Regions from separate parts of the Desemzia sp. FAM 23990 genome, predicted to be linked through region 1. Evidence: predicted binding sites of a transcription regulator. Region 1 holds the regulator's gene; each other region holds the start of a gene.
What was found. Region 1 encodes LexA, which represses DNA repair genes until DNA is damaged. Its sites were predicted from a motif close to CNAACANNTGTTNG; they were not measured.
Positions count from the first base shown of each region.

Region 2: the regulator LexA is predicted to act here: its motif matches at 2,525-2,538, upstream of dnaB (replicative DNA helicase).
Region 3: the regulator LexA is predicted to act here: its motif matches at 2,250-2,263, upstream of recX (recombination regulator RecX).

Region 1 is NZ_JBGQQW010000001.1:53,241-57,515, reverse strand. Features, by position in the region: gene recJ (single-stranded-DNA-specific exonuclease RecJ) at 1-789, shown strand, start outside; gene ACEN4I_RS00235 (adenine phosphoribosyltransferase) at 825-1,337, shown strand; gene ACEN4I_RS00230 (DUF3885 domain-containing protein) at 1,467-2,105, shown strand; gene lexA (transcriptional repressor LexA) at 2,163-2,786, opposite strand; gene ACEN4I_RS00220 (DUF896 family protein) at 3,016-3,258, shown strand; gene tkt (transketolase) at 3,361-4,275, shown strand, end outside.
Region 2 is NZ_JBGQQW010000026.1:2,511-6,785, reverse strand. Features, by position in the region: gene ACEN4I_RS10470 (adenylosuccinate synthase) at 1-840, opposite strand, end outside; gene dnaB (replicative DNA helicase) at 1,031-2,413, opposite strand; gene rplI (50S ribosomal protein L9) at 2,660-3,115, opposite strand; gene ACEN4I_RS10455 (DHH family phosphoesterase) at 3,112-4,275, opposite strand, start outside.
Region 3 is NZ_JBGQQW010000037.1:21,031-25,305, reverse strand. Features, by position in the region: gene ACEN4I_RS12685 (general stress protein) at 1-229, shown strand, start outside; partial or broken gene ACEN4I_RS12680 (glycoside hydrolase family 3 protein) at 397-2,156, shown strand; gene recX (recombination regulator RecX) at 2,312-3,157, shown strand; gene mutY (A/G-specific adenine glycosylase) at 3,154-4,275, shown strand, end outside.

The DNA.
Region 1 (4,275 bases):
ACGAGTCTTGACACTATTGGTTTTGATTTTGGAGAAGTGGCAGATCGAATATCAGGAAACACTCGTCTGTCAACAGTCGGCAAATTGGAAATCAATGAGTGGAATGGTTCTAGAAAATTACAGTTGCGGATTGAAGATATAGCTGTTAAAGGTATCCAATGCTTTGATTATCGAAGCACACAAATTCCAGAATCATTATGGAATAAGCAAAACGCTGATTTCGTATTCTTTGATTCTGCGAACTATGAACAGTACCAAGAAAAGATGCCCGCTTCAAGCAAAGCTTACTTGATCCAGACACGAAAAGATGCTAAGCAATTTTTGATGCAGCATTCATTATTGGTATTGGTGGATTGTCCACCTTCATTGACCATTCTTTCTTTATTGATAGAACACAATAAACCGGAAAATGTTTTGTATTCTTTTCACAGTACAACGAATGATTATTTAGAAGGTATGCCAAATCGGCAACATTTTGCGAATGCATACAAGTTCATTTTGTCTCATCAGAATATTGATGTGAAAAATCAGCTGGGTATTTTAGCAAAAACACTGAATATGAAAGAAAATCGAGTAATATTCATTCTGCAGGTGTTTTTTGAGGTTGGATTTGTTAAAATAGAATCCGGACTTCTTAATCGAGTGGAAACAAATGAGAAAAAAGATTTAACACAATCTATTACGTACCAGAAAAAAGTACAACGTATCGAGGCGGAAGAAAGATTAGTCTATAGTCATGCTTGGGAAGTTGAGCAATGGCTAATGAATCAAATAACCATCAGCGAATAAAGAAGAATTTGACTGGTGAACGGAGGACAAAAAGAATGGATTTAAAAAAATATATTTCTGATGTAGAAAATTTTCCTGAAGAAGGGATTATTTTTAGAGATATTTCACCATTAATGGCAGATGGAGAGGCATACCGTTTTGCAACAAATGAAATCGTAGCATATGCTAAAGATAAAGGTGTAGAAATGATCGTAGGTCCTGAAGCTCGCGGATTTATTGTCGGATGTCCAGTTGCCTATCAAATGGGAATCGGCTTTGCTCCAGCTCGTAAAAAAGGCAAATTGCCTCGTGAAACCGTAGAGGTTACTTATGGTTTGGAATACGGGAAAGATACGCTGCAATTGCATAAAGACAGCATCAAACCAGGGCAAAAAGTATTGGTGTGTGATGATTTATTAGCTACTGGCGGAACGATTGCTGCAACCATCGAATTGATTGAATCTTTAGGTGGAGTAGTTGTGGGAACAGCTTTTATTGTAGAGTTAAAAGATCTAAAAGGCCGCGAAAAAATCAAAGGCTATGATATCCTTGCTTTAGCAGAATATTGATCAACACATAAAGAACTATCTCCTGTTGAGATAGTTCTTTATGTGTTGTTTAAGGAATATGGAAAGAATTTGTTGAAAGCGGACGGAAGAAAAAAAGTACTGTATAACTAGTGCATATGAGGTGATTAGATGAACTTGAATGATTTTATGCACGAAAATTACCCCAATCTTCAGCTGAGACCACCTTTGTTTTATAATTGGGGTATTGGGATTCGTTTTGAACTTGGCCTAGAAAAGGAATGGTTCTTTGATTCTTCAAACAACTTGTATGTATTAGGATGTTATAATAGAGCAATTACTTTATTTGAATCGTTGCATTCACCAACAGATGATATTTTTGTTGTGATGGATATGAACAACTTTGACGTAAGAAAAAAACTGAAACGTCAGCTACAGAATTTTTCTCCGTACATAAAAAAATCATTGTTCTACAGCTTAAAACATCAAGAATTGCCTTTTATTTTTCCAGAAGACGATGAGGATGGCACACGTAAAACCAACAGATTTACTTTAACATGCAAAACAATGGATTTAAACCATGTTGCCTTGCTGAAAGCTGTTTGCAACCAAGATTTAGGCTTTAATCCGAGTATTTCTCATAATGTTTACGTGATAAATATCCAGAAAAAAACGATTTTCCATACTTATGATGATAGAGGTTGTGATGTATTGGCAACTTCGCCTGCAGCAATAAAAGAGATCTATACAAAATATAGTGACTGGATTTTAGATTATGACAGAGTTGAAATAGATAAACTATTCGAATAAAAAGAGATTGTCCAAAAAGCGAGTCCCACTCGATTTTTGAAACAATCTCTTTTTTGTTTATAAAACATGGCTTCGATAAAGACCGACAACTTTTCCTAAAATAGATACTTCTTGTAAGATGATCGGGCTCATAGTATCGTTTTCTGGTTGTAGTCTGTAATGATCTTGTTCGATAAAGAATCGTTTGCATGTAGCTTCATCTTCAGTTGTCATTGCAATGACAATGTCGCCGTTATCCGCACTGGATTGTTTACGGACGATAACTTCGTCTCCATCAAGAATCCCAGCGTTGATCATACTTTCTCCTCGAATGGTCAACATAAACAATGAACCATTTTCATACTCTAAACTGGGTGGGATAGGAAAAAAATCTGTCGCTTCTTCTACAGCTAATATCGGCTCTCCAGCTGTAACGGTACCCAATAAAGGAATTTTATTTAAACCAACTCCTAATTGAGATAAACCGGCAGTTGTCAATTCAATAGTTCTAGGTTTACTCGGATCGCGATGAATAAAGCCGTTTTTTTCCAAACGAGATAAATGTCCATGAACAGTTGATGTAGAGGACAACGATACTGCTTGACCAATCTCTCTAACAGTCGGCGGGAAACCTTTCTCTTTTACTTGTTCATAAATGTATTGTAAAACTTCAATTTGTCTAGACGCTGGTGATTTTTTCATAATTTTATAAACACCTCAATTCTTATTTACTCTTACTGTTAGAATAGCATAAACGAATCCTTTTTTCAAACAAACGTTCGCCTTTTTTGAAGATAATGACCAGTTGTTGAGTTATAATGTCATTTTATCGTCGGTATAACATATAGAAGATCGAATTCAACAGACAATCCAGCTGTATTTTTTAGTCATTTTTGGTATATTGGTTAAGGAAGTAGAAAGGATGAAGATAATGTTATCAAAAGAAGAAATAAACCGGATCAATGAGTTAGCTAAAAAATCAAAAACAGAAGAAGGTCTAACTCTTTCGGAACAAGTAGAACAAAAAAAATTGCGTGAAGATTATCTAACAGCTTTCAGAGGTGGAATGAGAAACCATATTGAAGGCATGAAAGTGGTTGACGAAGAAGGAAACGATGTAACGCCTGATAAAGTCAAGAAAATTCAAAAAGATAAAGGTCTGCATGGCAGATAAAAAAAATTCGAAATAGTTCCCATTTGTTTACAAAAAAATGGTATGATATAGAAGCAATGTAAGCAGTTTAATAAGCTTGAAATTTGAAAGGAATGATATTTTTTGTTCGATAAAGTAGATCAATTAGCTGTAGATACCATTCGTACGTTAAGCATTGACGGAGTTCAAAAAGCCAACTCCGGTCACCCTGGATTACCTATGGGTGCTGCACCAATGGCATATGTGTTATGGACAAAGCACTTAAAAGCCAATCCAAAAAATTCCCACTGGGTCGACCGCGACCGCTTTGTACTTTCTGCAGGTCATGGATCCATGATGTTGTACAGCATGCTGCATTTGGCAGGATACAAAGTTTCAATTGGTGATTTAAAGAGTTTCCGTCAATGGGAAAGTAAAACTCCAGGACATCCAGAAGTACACTATACAGATGGTGTAGAAGCAACAACCGGTCCTCTTGGACAAGGAATTGCCAATAGTGTCGGTATGGCCATGGCTGAAGCTCACTTAGCAGCTACTTACAATAAAGAAGGTCACAGCATTGTGGATCACTATACTTATGCTTTATGTGGTGATGGAGATTTAATGGAAGGTATATCAGCAGAAGCAGCGAGTTTAGCTGGACACTTGAAATTAGGCAAATTGGTCGTTTTATACGATTCAAATGACATTTCTTTAGATGGGCCTACATCAAAAGCCTTTACAGAAAACGTTGGTCAACGTTTCGAAGCTTATGGTTGGGAACACATTTTAGTAAAAGATGGAAATGATTTAGAAGAAATCAATGCAGCGATTGAAAAAGCAAAAGCTAATTCAGATCAACCTACATTGATCGAAGTGAAGACCGTTATCGGATTTGGTGCTCCTAACGCAGGATCACACAAAGTTCATGGTGCTCCATTAGGTATCGAAGGAGTAGAAGCGACTAAAAAAGCTTACGGTTGGGAAGGGGAAGACTTCTACGTGCCGGTTGAAGCTCAAGCTCGTTTTGAAGAAACAATGGTTACACCAGGCGAAGAA
Region 2 (4,275 bases), on a different contig from region 1:
TTCCGTTGGGAACGGACCATCACCTACACGAGAAGTATAGGCTTTACATACACCAACTACTTTATTGATTTTTGAAGGACCAACTCCGCTTCCGATTGTCACTCCACCAGCAACTGGATTCGAAGAAGTTACAAAAGGATAAGTGCCTTGGTCAATATCCAACATAACCCCTTGAGCCCCTTCAAATAAAACATTTTGCCCAGCCTCAAGAGCATCATTTAAAATAACGGTTGTATCTGTTACATATTTTTTGATTTCTTGGCCATATTGATAGTATTCTTCAAAAACAGTTTCAAATTCAATAGCTGTTGAATCATATAATTTAGTAAACAACCGATTCTTTTCTTCTAAGTTAACACGCAAACGTTCTTCAAAAAGCTCTTTATCCAATAAATCAGCAATCCGAATGCCTACACGAGAAACCTTATCCATATATGCTGGACCGATTCCTTTGATAGTTGTTCCGATTTTATTGGCGCCTTTAGAATCTTCTTGTAGTTGATCCAATTGAATGTGATACGGTAAGATAACATGTGCACGATCAGAGATTCGGAGATTGTCTGTACTGATTCCTTTTTCATGCAAATAAGCCAACTCTTGTACCAGAGCCTTAGGGTTAACCACTACTCCATTACCTATCACACTTATCTTTTCTGAAGAAAAGATACCAGAAGGAATAAGGTGCAGTTTATACGTTACGCCACCAAATTTAATCGTATGGCCTGCATTATCTCCACCTTGATAACGTGCAATCACATCCGCATTTTCACTCAAGAAATCGGTAATTTTTCCTTTTCCTTCATCGCCCCATTGTGTACCAACAACTACTACAGAAGACATAAAAACACCTCTTTTTTATTTTTAAAAATCCTTTTGTAGTGTACCAGTAATCTTTTTACTATTCAATAAAAAACGAACATTTTTATTATTTTATTTAAAATAAAGGTCCAAAGGCGAATCATTTCATCTTAAAGAAAAATTAAAGGCTTCATAAACGAACTTTATACTCGTTTATGAAGCCTTTAATTTTTTATGAGATGGCATCTTCAGGATAGTAAGATAAGGAAGAAAATTTATTGTACTCTTTAATAAATAATAATTTTACAGTTCCTCTTGCACCACTTCTGTTTTTTTCTATGATTACTTCTATCACGTTGTCTTCATCTGCTTCAAAGTTATCCTCGCCATCTTCTTGACCCTCGCGATCATAATAATCATCACGATAAAGAAACGCTACGATATCCGCATCTTGCTCGATTGAACCAGACTCACGAATATCACTCAATACTGGACGTTTATCTTGTCTTTGTTCCACGCCACGAGATAACTGAGATAACGCAATAACGGGAACTTTCAATTCTTTAGCTAATTTTTTTAACTGACGTGAAATTTCAGATACTTCTTGTTGACGACTTTCTTTACCTGTTCCTTCAATAAGTTGCAAATAATCAATTAGTATCAATCCCAGATTACCTTTTTCTTGCTTTAAACGACGACATTTGGCACGAATCTCAGCCACACGTATACCTGGAGTATCGTCGATATAAATACTCGCTTTAGATAAACTACCCATGGCAATAATCAAATTCTGCCATTCTTCTTCTGTTAAATTACCTGTTCTTAAATTACTGGCATCGATACTGCCTTCTGAACACAACATCCGGTTAACAAGAGACTCGGCTCCCATTTCCAGACTGAAAATAGCCACTGTTTCATCCGTTTTTGTTCCAACATTTTGAGCAATGTTTAAAGCAAAAGCCGTTTTCCCTACAGCCGGTCTGGCAGCTAAAATAATCAGCTCTTCTTTTTGCAAGCCAGCAGTCATTTTATCTAATAATTTGTATCCTGTTGGCAAGCCCGTAATTTCTTCATTATTTTGATACAATTGATCTATTTGAGCTACAGTTGAGTTTAACACATCTGAAATAGACAAAAAACCGGTCCTGCTTCGTCTCTCCGATACTTCTAAGATACTTCTTTCCGCATCATCTAAAATTGAAGCAACCTCATCAGATTCCTCATATCCTTTAGCCACAATTTCTGTGGCTGTATGAATAAGGTTTCTCAAAATGGATTTTTGTTCCACAATTTTTGCGTAATATTCCATGTTTGCCGCTGTTGGTACCGCCACTGCTAATTCTGTCAGATATGGAATACCCCCAATGTCTTCTAATTGGTTTCTGGATTCTAATGCATTTGTGATCGTAACGATATCAATAGCTTCATTTTCATCGTTGAGGTCCATCATAGCTTGAAAAACCATTTGATGACCACGACGATAAAAATCCTTAGCTTCTATAAACTCCAAAGCTCCAACAAGTGTATCCGCATCTAAGAAAATAGATCCTAATACAGCTTGTTCAGCTTCAATACTTTGCGGTGGTAAACGATCTTGGAACGCTTCATTTGCCAAGTTTTTCAACTTCCTTTCAAATACATAAAAACGCTTGTACTGTTCCACATTCAATGTGTCATTTCTGCTATTATTCTAACTGAAAATCACTGAGATTACAATCTAACAAAGGGAACGTTTGTTCCTTTTGGCGTAAAGTTATCTTTTAGCGTCACATCATTCAATAGCATTTATTTTACCTTAGTTTGATTCCAATAAAATAAGTCAGCCAAGTTTTCTCTTGGCTAACTTATTTAGCGGTTCACTTTAATTTTCAGGTACAACCCGTACAGTAATTTCTGCAACAACTTGTGGATGAATTTTAACATCCATTACTTGAGTTCCTAAAGAACGCATAGGAACATTCAAGTCGATTTTTCGTTTATCCAATTCAATACCCAATTGTTTTTTTGCAGCAGAAGCGATTTGTTTCGTTGTTACCGATCCAAATAATCGACCATCATCAGCTGCTTTTGATTTGATCTCAATGGCATTTTCTTCTTTTTCCAGAAAGACTTTTAACTCTTTTGCCTCTTCAAGAATTTCAGCCTCTTGTTTTTCTTGTGCTTTTTTCTTTCCTTTTAACTCACTGACACTTGCAGCATTGGCTTCTTTCGCCAACCCTTTTTTAAATAAGAAATTTGAAGCGTACCCATTTGGTACTTCTTTCACTTCGCCTTTTTTACCTTGTCCTTTTACATCTTTTAAAAAAATAACTCTCATGTTGTTGCAGCCTCCTTAGTAGAATAATGAGCTAAAATAGCTTCTTTTAATTGTTTTTTAGCTTCAGTTACTGAACTATTTTCTAGTTGGGTAGCAGCATTTGACAAATGTCCGCCACCGCCCAATTCTTCCATAATAACTTGAACATTGATTTCGCCTAAACTTCGAGCACTGATTCCAATACGTTTATCTAATCGCTTAAAAATTACAAAAGCGGCATCAACCTTACTCATAGATAGCATCGTATCGGCTGTTTGTGCTGCTACTACTGTATCATATTCTTGGTTTTCTTCACCAGCTACAACAGCCATATTAGGAGTAACAAATTCCATGGACTCTATTAAATGACTGCGAAGCAAATACGTATCCGTATCTTCTTTTAATAATCTTTGGATAAGCACAGCGTCCGCACCACAAGAACGTAAATAGCTTGCTGCATCAAAAGTACGTGACCCCGTGCGTAAAGAGAAACTCTTGGTATCCACTACTATACCACCCAACATAGCTGTTGCTTCGATTTTATTGATTGGTTCAGCTTCTTGAGATTGGTATTCAAATAGTTCAGTGACCAATTCAGCCGTTGATGATGCATACGGTTCAATATAAACTAATGCAGGATTTCCTGGGAACTCTTCTCCTCGACGATGATGGTCTATAACAACGACTCGATTTTTTTGCTTCAATAGATCAGGAGCAATCGCCATAGACGGTCGATGAAAATCAACCAGAATAACTAAAGTATTTTCTGTCATCATTTCCTCAGCAACTTTTGGGGTAATAATGTAACGACTGATCTGATTATCTTTTTCAATTTCTTCTATGAGTTTTTCAATGTCATGACTATATTGATCTGGCTCTACAACTACCCATGCTTCTTTGTTATTCATTTCAGCAATCCGTCTAATACCTAAAGCAGAACCGATAGCATCTAAATCAGGATTCATATGTCCCATTACAACAACTTGGTCAGCTTGCTTCATTAATTCTTGTAAAGCTTGACTGATCATCCTAGATCGAACACGCGTTCTTTTCTCCATTGGATTTGTTTTTCCGCCGTAATAACGCATCTCTCCAGATAAAGATTTAATAACCGCTTGGTCACCACCCCGTCCCAGCGCTAAATCTAGATTGCTCTGAGCAAGACTAGCCAACTCATTTAA
Region 3 (4,275 bases), on a different contig from region 1:
TCTAAACAATCCGGTAACGAGCATAGATGATGCGATTGTTGAAGCAAGAGATGAGAGTTCTTCTCATGACCAGACCTCAGAAGTCAAAGAAGCTAAAAAAATCAGACCTGAACAAGAAACAATCTTAGGAAATGAAGAAGATCCTTTATTAGATGGTTCAGTAGACAGAGGTCCAATATATGGAATAGTGGAGGATGATCCTAATAAAGAGACGCTAAACGATAATTAAAACTGAGTGTTTTTATTTAGCTTGTTGGGCAGTTACTGCCCAACAAGCTTTTTATATATCATAAAATAATAAATATTATAATAAAACTATGTTTTGTATTGTGATATCCTGAAATTTCTTCTATAATGAAATAGAAAACGTTTTACAAATTGAAGGGAGAATGAATAATGAAAGTAGATTTAACTGCCAAACCTTATCATTTAGATGCTGAATCTATCGACTGGGTTGAAAACACTATTTCAAATATGACGGACGAGGAAAAAATTGGGCAGTTATTTATCAATATGGGTTCAAGCCGTACAGAAGAATATTTAACAGGTATAGTAAACGATTATCATATTGCAGGTGTTCGTTATAATCCAGGCACAGCAGAAGAAGTATACGAACAAAACCGTATTTTGCAAGAAAACAGTAAAATTCCCTTGTTGATTGCAGCAAACACTGAAGCAGGTGGAAATGGTGCTTGTACTGATGGAACATACATTGGTCATGAAGTGAAAATCGCTGCTACAAACGACCCTAAATATGCCTATGAAATGGGACGTGTTTCAGGAGTTGAAGCAGCATCTATCGGATGTAACTGGAGTTTTGCTCCAATCGTTGACCTTTTACGCAACTGGCGTAACCCAATCATCTCAACTCGTACTTGGGTGCAGATGTGGATCAAACGATTGATTTGTCTTTAGAGTATATGAGAGGAATTCAAGAAAGTGGGATTGCACCAGCTGCAAAACATTTCCCCGGGGATGGAATAGATGAACGTGACCAACATTTATCATTTGCACCTAACCACTACTCTGTAGAAGAATGGGACAATACTTTTGGTAAAGTTTACGGCTCATTATTTGATGCTGGTTTACCATCTATCATGGCTGGTCACATTTCATTACCTGCTTATGTTCGTCATTTCAATCCAGAAGCTACTGTACAAGAAGCAAATCTTCCTGCTACTTTAAGCAAATACATTTTGACTGATTTATTAAGAGACAAAATGGACTTTAATGGATTAGTTGTTACTGATGCAAGTCACATGGTTGCTTTAACAGGTGCTATGAAACGGAAAGATATGCTTCCAGCTTCTATTGCTGCTGGTTCTGACTTGTTCTTATTCTTCAATGATCCAGATGAAGACTTCCAATGGATGATGGATGGATACAAAAATGGTGTGATCACTGAAGATCGTTTACAAGAAGCGTTGACTCGTATTTTAGGAACAAAAGCTGCTCTAGGTTTGCACAAAAAAGCCAAAACAGCATTGCTTCCTACTAAAGAAGAAGCAATGGCAAAAATCGGTCTTCCAGAAAATAAAAAAATCGCTGAAGAAGTTGCTGACCAAGCCATTACATTGGTTAAAAACAACGAAAACATCTTCCCGGTTTCTCCAAACTCGCACAAACGTGTGTTGTTGGTAGACGTTAAAGGGACTCAAGGTGGGTTTGGTGCTATGATCGGTGATTCTGGTAAGCCATCTGATAAAATGAAAGAAATGCTTGAAGCGGAAGGATTCGAAGTAACGATTTGAGAATCTGCTGAAGAAAAAATTATGAAGATGCCTGAAGAAGAGAGAAAAGCAGCGTTAGCAAATGTATACGCACAAAAACGTCCGATTTCTGAATTAACAGAAAATTATGACTTGATCATTAATTTAGCTGTTGTTAATCCAAATACTGACCAACGTATTCAATGGCCAGCATCAAAAGGTACTCCAGACATTCCATTTTATATACGTGAAGTACCAACAATCTTTGTTTCATTGCAATCTCCGTTCCATTTGGCTGATGTGCCTCAAGTACAAACATACATCAATGCTTATGACAGTAAGGAATTTACAATGAAAGCTTTAGTCGACAAAATGTTAGGTCGTTCTGAATTCAAAGGCGTATCTCCAGTAGACGCATTCTGTGGATTCGAAGACACAAAATATTAGAGAGCAACCAACTGCTCATCCAAGAAAATACTTTCCTGGATGAGCAGTTTCTTTTAGATAAAAGGACTTTTTTTAGAATGAAAATCATTGATTCGAACGTTTGTTTGAGGTACGCTATTATAAGAGAAATAAATAAGAGCTAGGAGGTGGGGGCTTTGGTATTGATACCAAATGAGCAACCATCAAATTCAAATAAATCTGTCCCTAAAATTACTAAAATAGAAACACAAAAACGTAAAGGCAGATACAACATTTATTTAGATGAAGAATATGCATTCCCAGTAGACGAAGCAGTATTAGTCAAACATGTTCTGTTTAAAGGAATGGAAGTCACGAAAGAGTTCCAACAACAACTGGAACAGGAAGATAATTTCAGTAAGGCATTTTCTCGTGCAGTGAACTATTTGAGTTATTCATTGCGGTCAGAAAAAGAAGTACGAGATGACCTAGTCAAACATGAATTTAGTTTAGAAACAGCTATAAACGTGATTGAAAAATTGAAAGAAATGAAGTACATTGATGATCTCACTTATGCGGAAAGCTACACAAGAACGGCGGCTAATCTAAATGGAAAAGGTCCATACAATATCCGTCAAGAATTGAAAAAGCGAGGTATAAAAGAAACGGTCATTGAGCAAGCTCTGCTGGAATACCCTATGGATCAAAGAGTTGAAAACGGGATAGCAGCTGCTAAAAAAGTCCTTAAACGGACAAAGCGAAGTTCTTCTAAAGAGACAACTAACAAAGTCAGACAAGGTCTGATGCAAAAAGGGTTTAACAATGATGAAATAACCGAAATATTAAATCAAGTGGATACTGAAAAAGATGAAGACGATGAATACGAAGCGCTGAAAAAACAAGGTGAGAAAATTTGGCGAAAACAATCTAAACTTGAAGGAAGTAAAAAAATTCAAAAGGTCAAAGCTAGTCTTTACCAAAAGGGTTTCAATGGTGATTTGATCAATCAATTTATAGAAGAAAAGGAATTAGAAGACGAATGAATAAGTTAGCAGTTAACAACCATGAAGCAAGAGTGATTGATGGGATAAAAATGTGGTCAGAAGAGAAAATCGAGCGATTCCGAGCAACTTTACTGAGTTGGTATGATATTGAAAAGCGAGATCTGCCATGGAGAAAAAATAATGATCCATACCGTATTTGGGTATCTGAAATTATGCTGCAGCAAACGCGGGTCGATACTGTCATCCCCTATTATTTAAATTTCATGCGTACTTTTCCTTCGATTGAAGCTTTAGCCAACGCAGAAGAAGATACTCTATTGAAAGCATGGGAAGGATTGGGATATTATTCGCGTGTTCGAAACATGCAGAAAGCGGCTATTCAGATTATGGAAGACTATGATGGGAAAATGCCAAATGACCCTAAAGAAATTATCAAATTAAAAGGGATTGGTCCCTATACAACTGGAGCCATATCCAGTATGGCTTTCGGACTGCCAGAGCCCGCTGTGGATGGGAATATCATGCGGATCTTGAGTCGTTTATTTGAAATTGATGCAGATATTGCTGTTCCCGCCAATCGAAAAATATTTGAAGATATCTTAAGAGAAATCATCGACCCTTATAAACCAGGCGACTTCAACCAAGCATTAATGGATCTGGGGGCCACTATTTGTACGCCTAAGAATTACCATCCAGAAAATAGTCCGGTGAAAGAGTTTAATCAATCCTATATCAATAGAACATGGGAGAAATATCCAGTTAAGAGTAAAAAGAAAAAAGCTAAACCGCTTTATTATGCAGGAATGATCATTCAAAATGCTAAAGGAGAATTTCTGTTGGAAAAACGCCCTGCAAATGGTTTATTGGCTAATATGTGGACTTTTCCATTGATTGAAGAAAAAAGCTTAAGCGACTTTTTTGTGCGTGGTAAGCTGGTCAAACTAGAGGATGCTGAAAAAGTAAAACAGCATACGTTAGATGTAACACAAGAGCTAGCAGAGAAATATAGGTTGGAACCTGTACTGATAAAAGAACCATTTGCAGGAGAGGTCCATATCTTCAGCCATCTTAAATGGTATATGGCGTTGTATTATGGGCAGCAAATAAATACCATACCGGACAATTCTCTACCAGAAAACTGTTCTTGGGTAAATCCA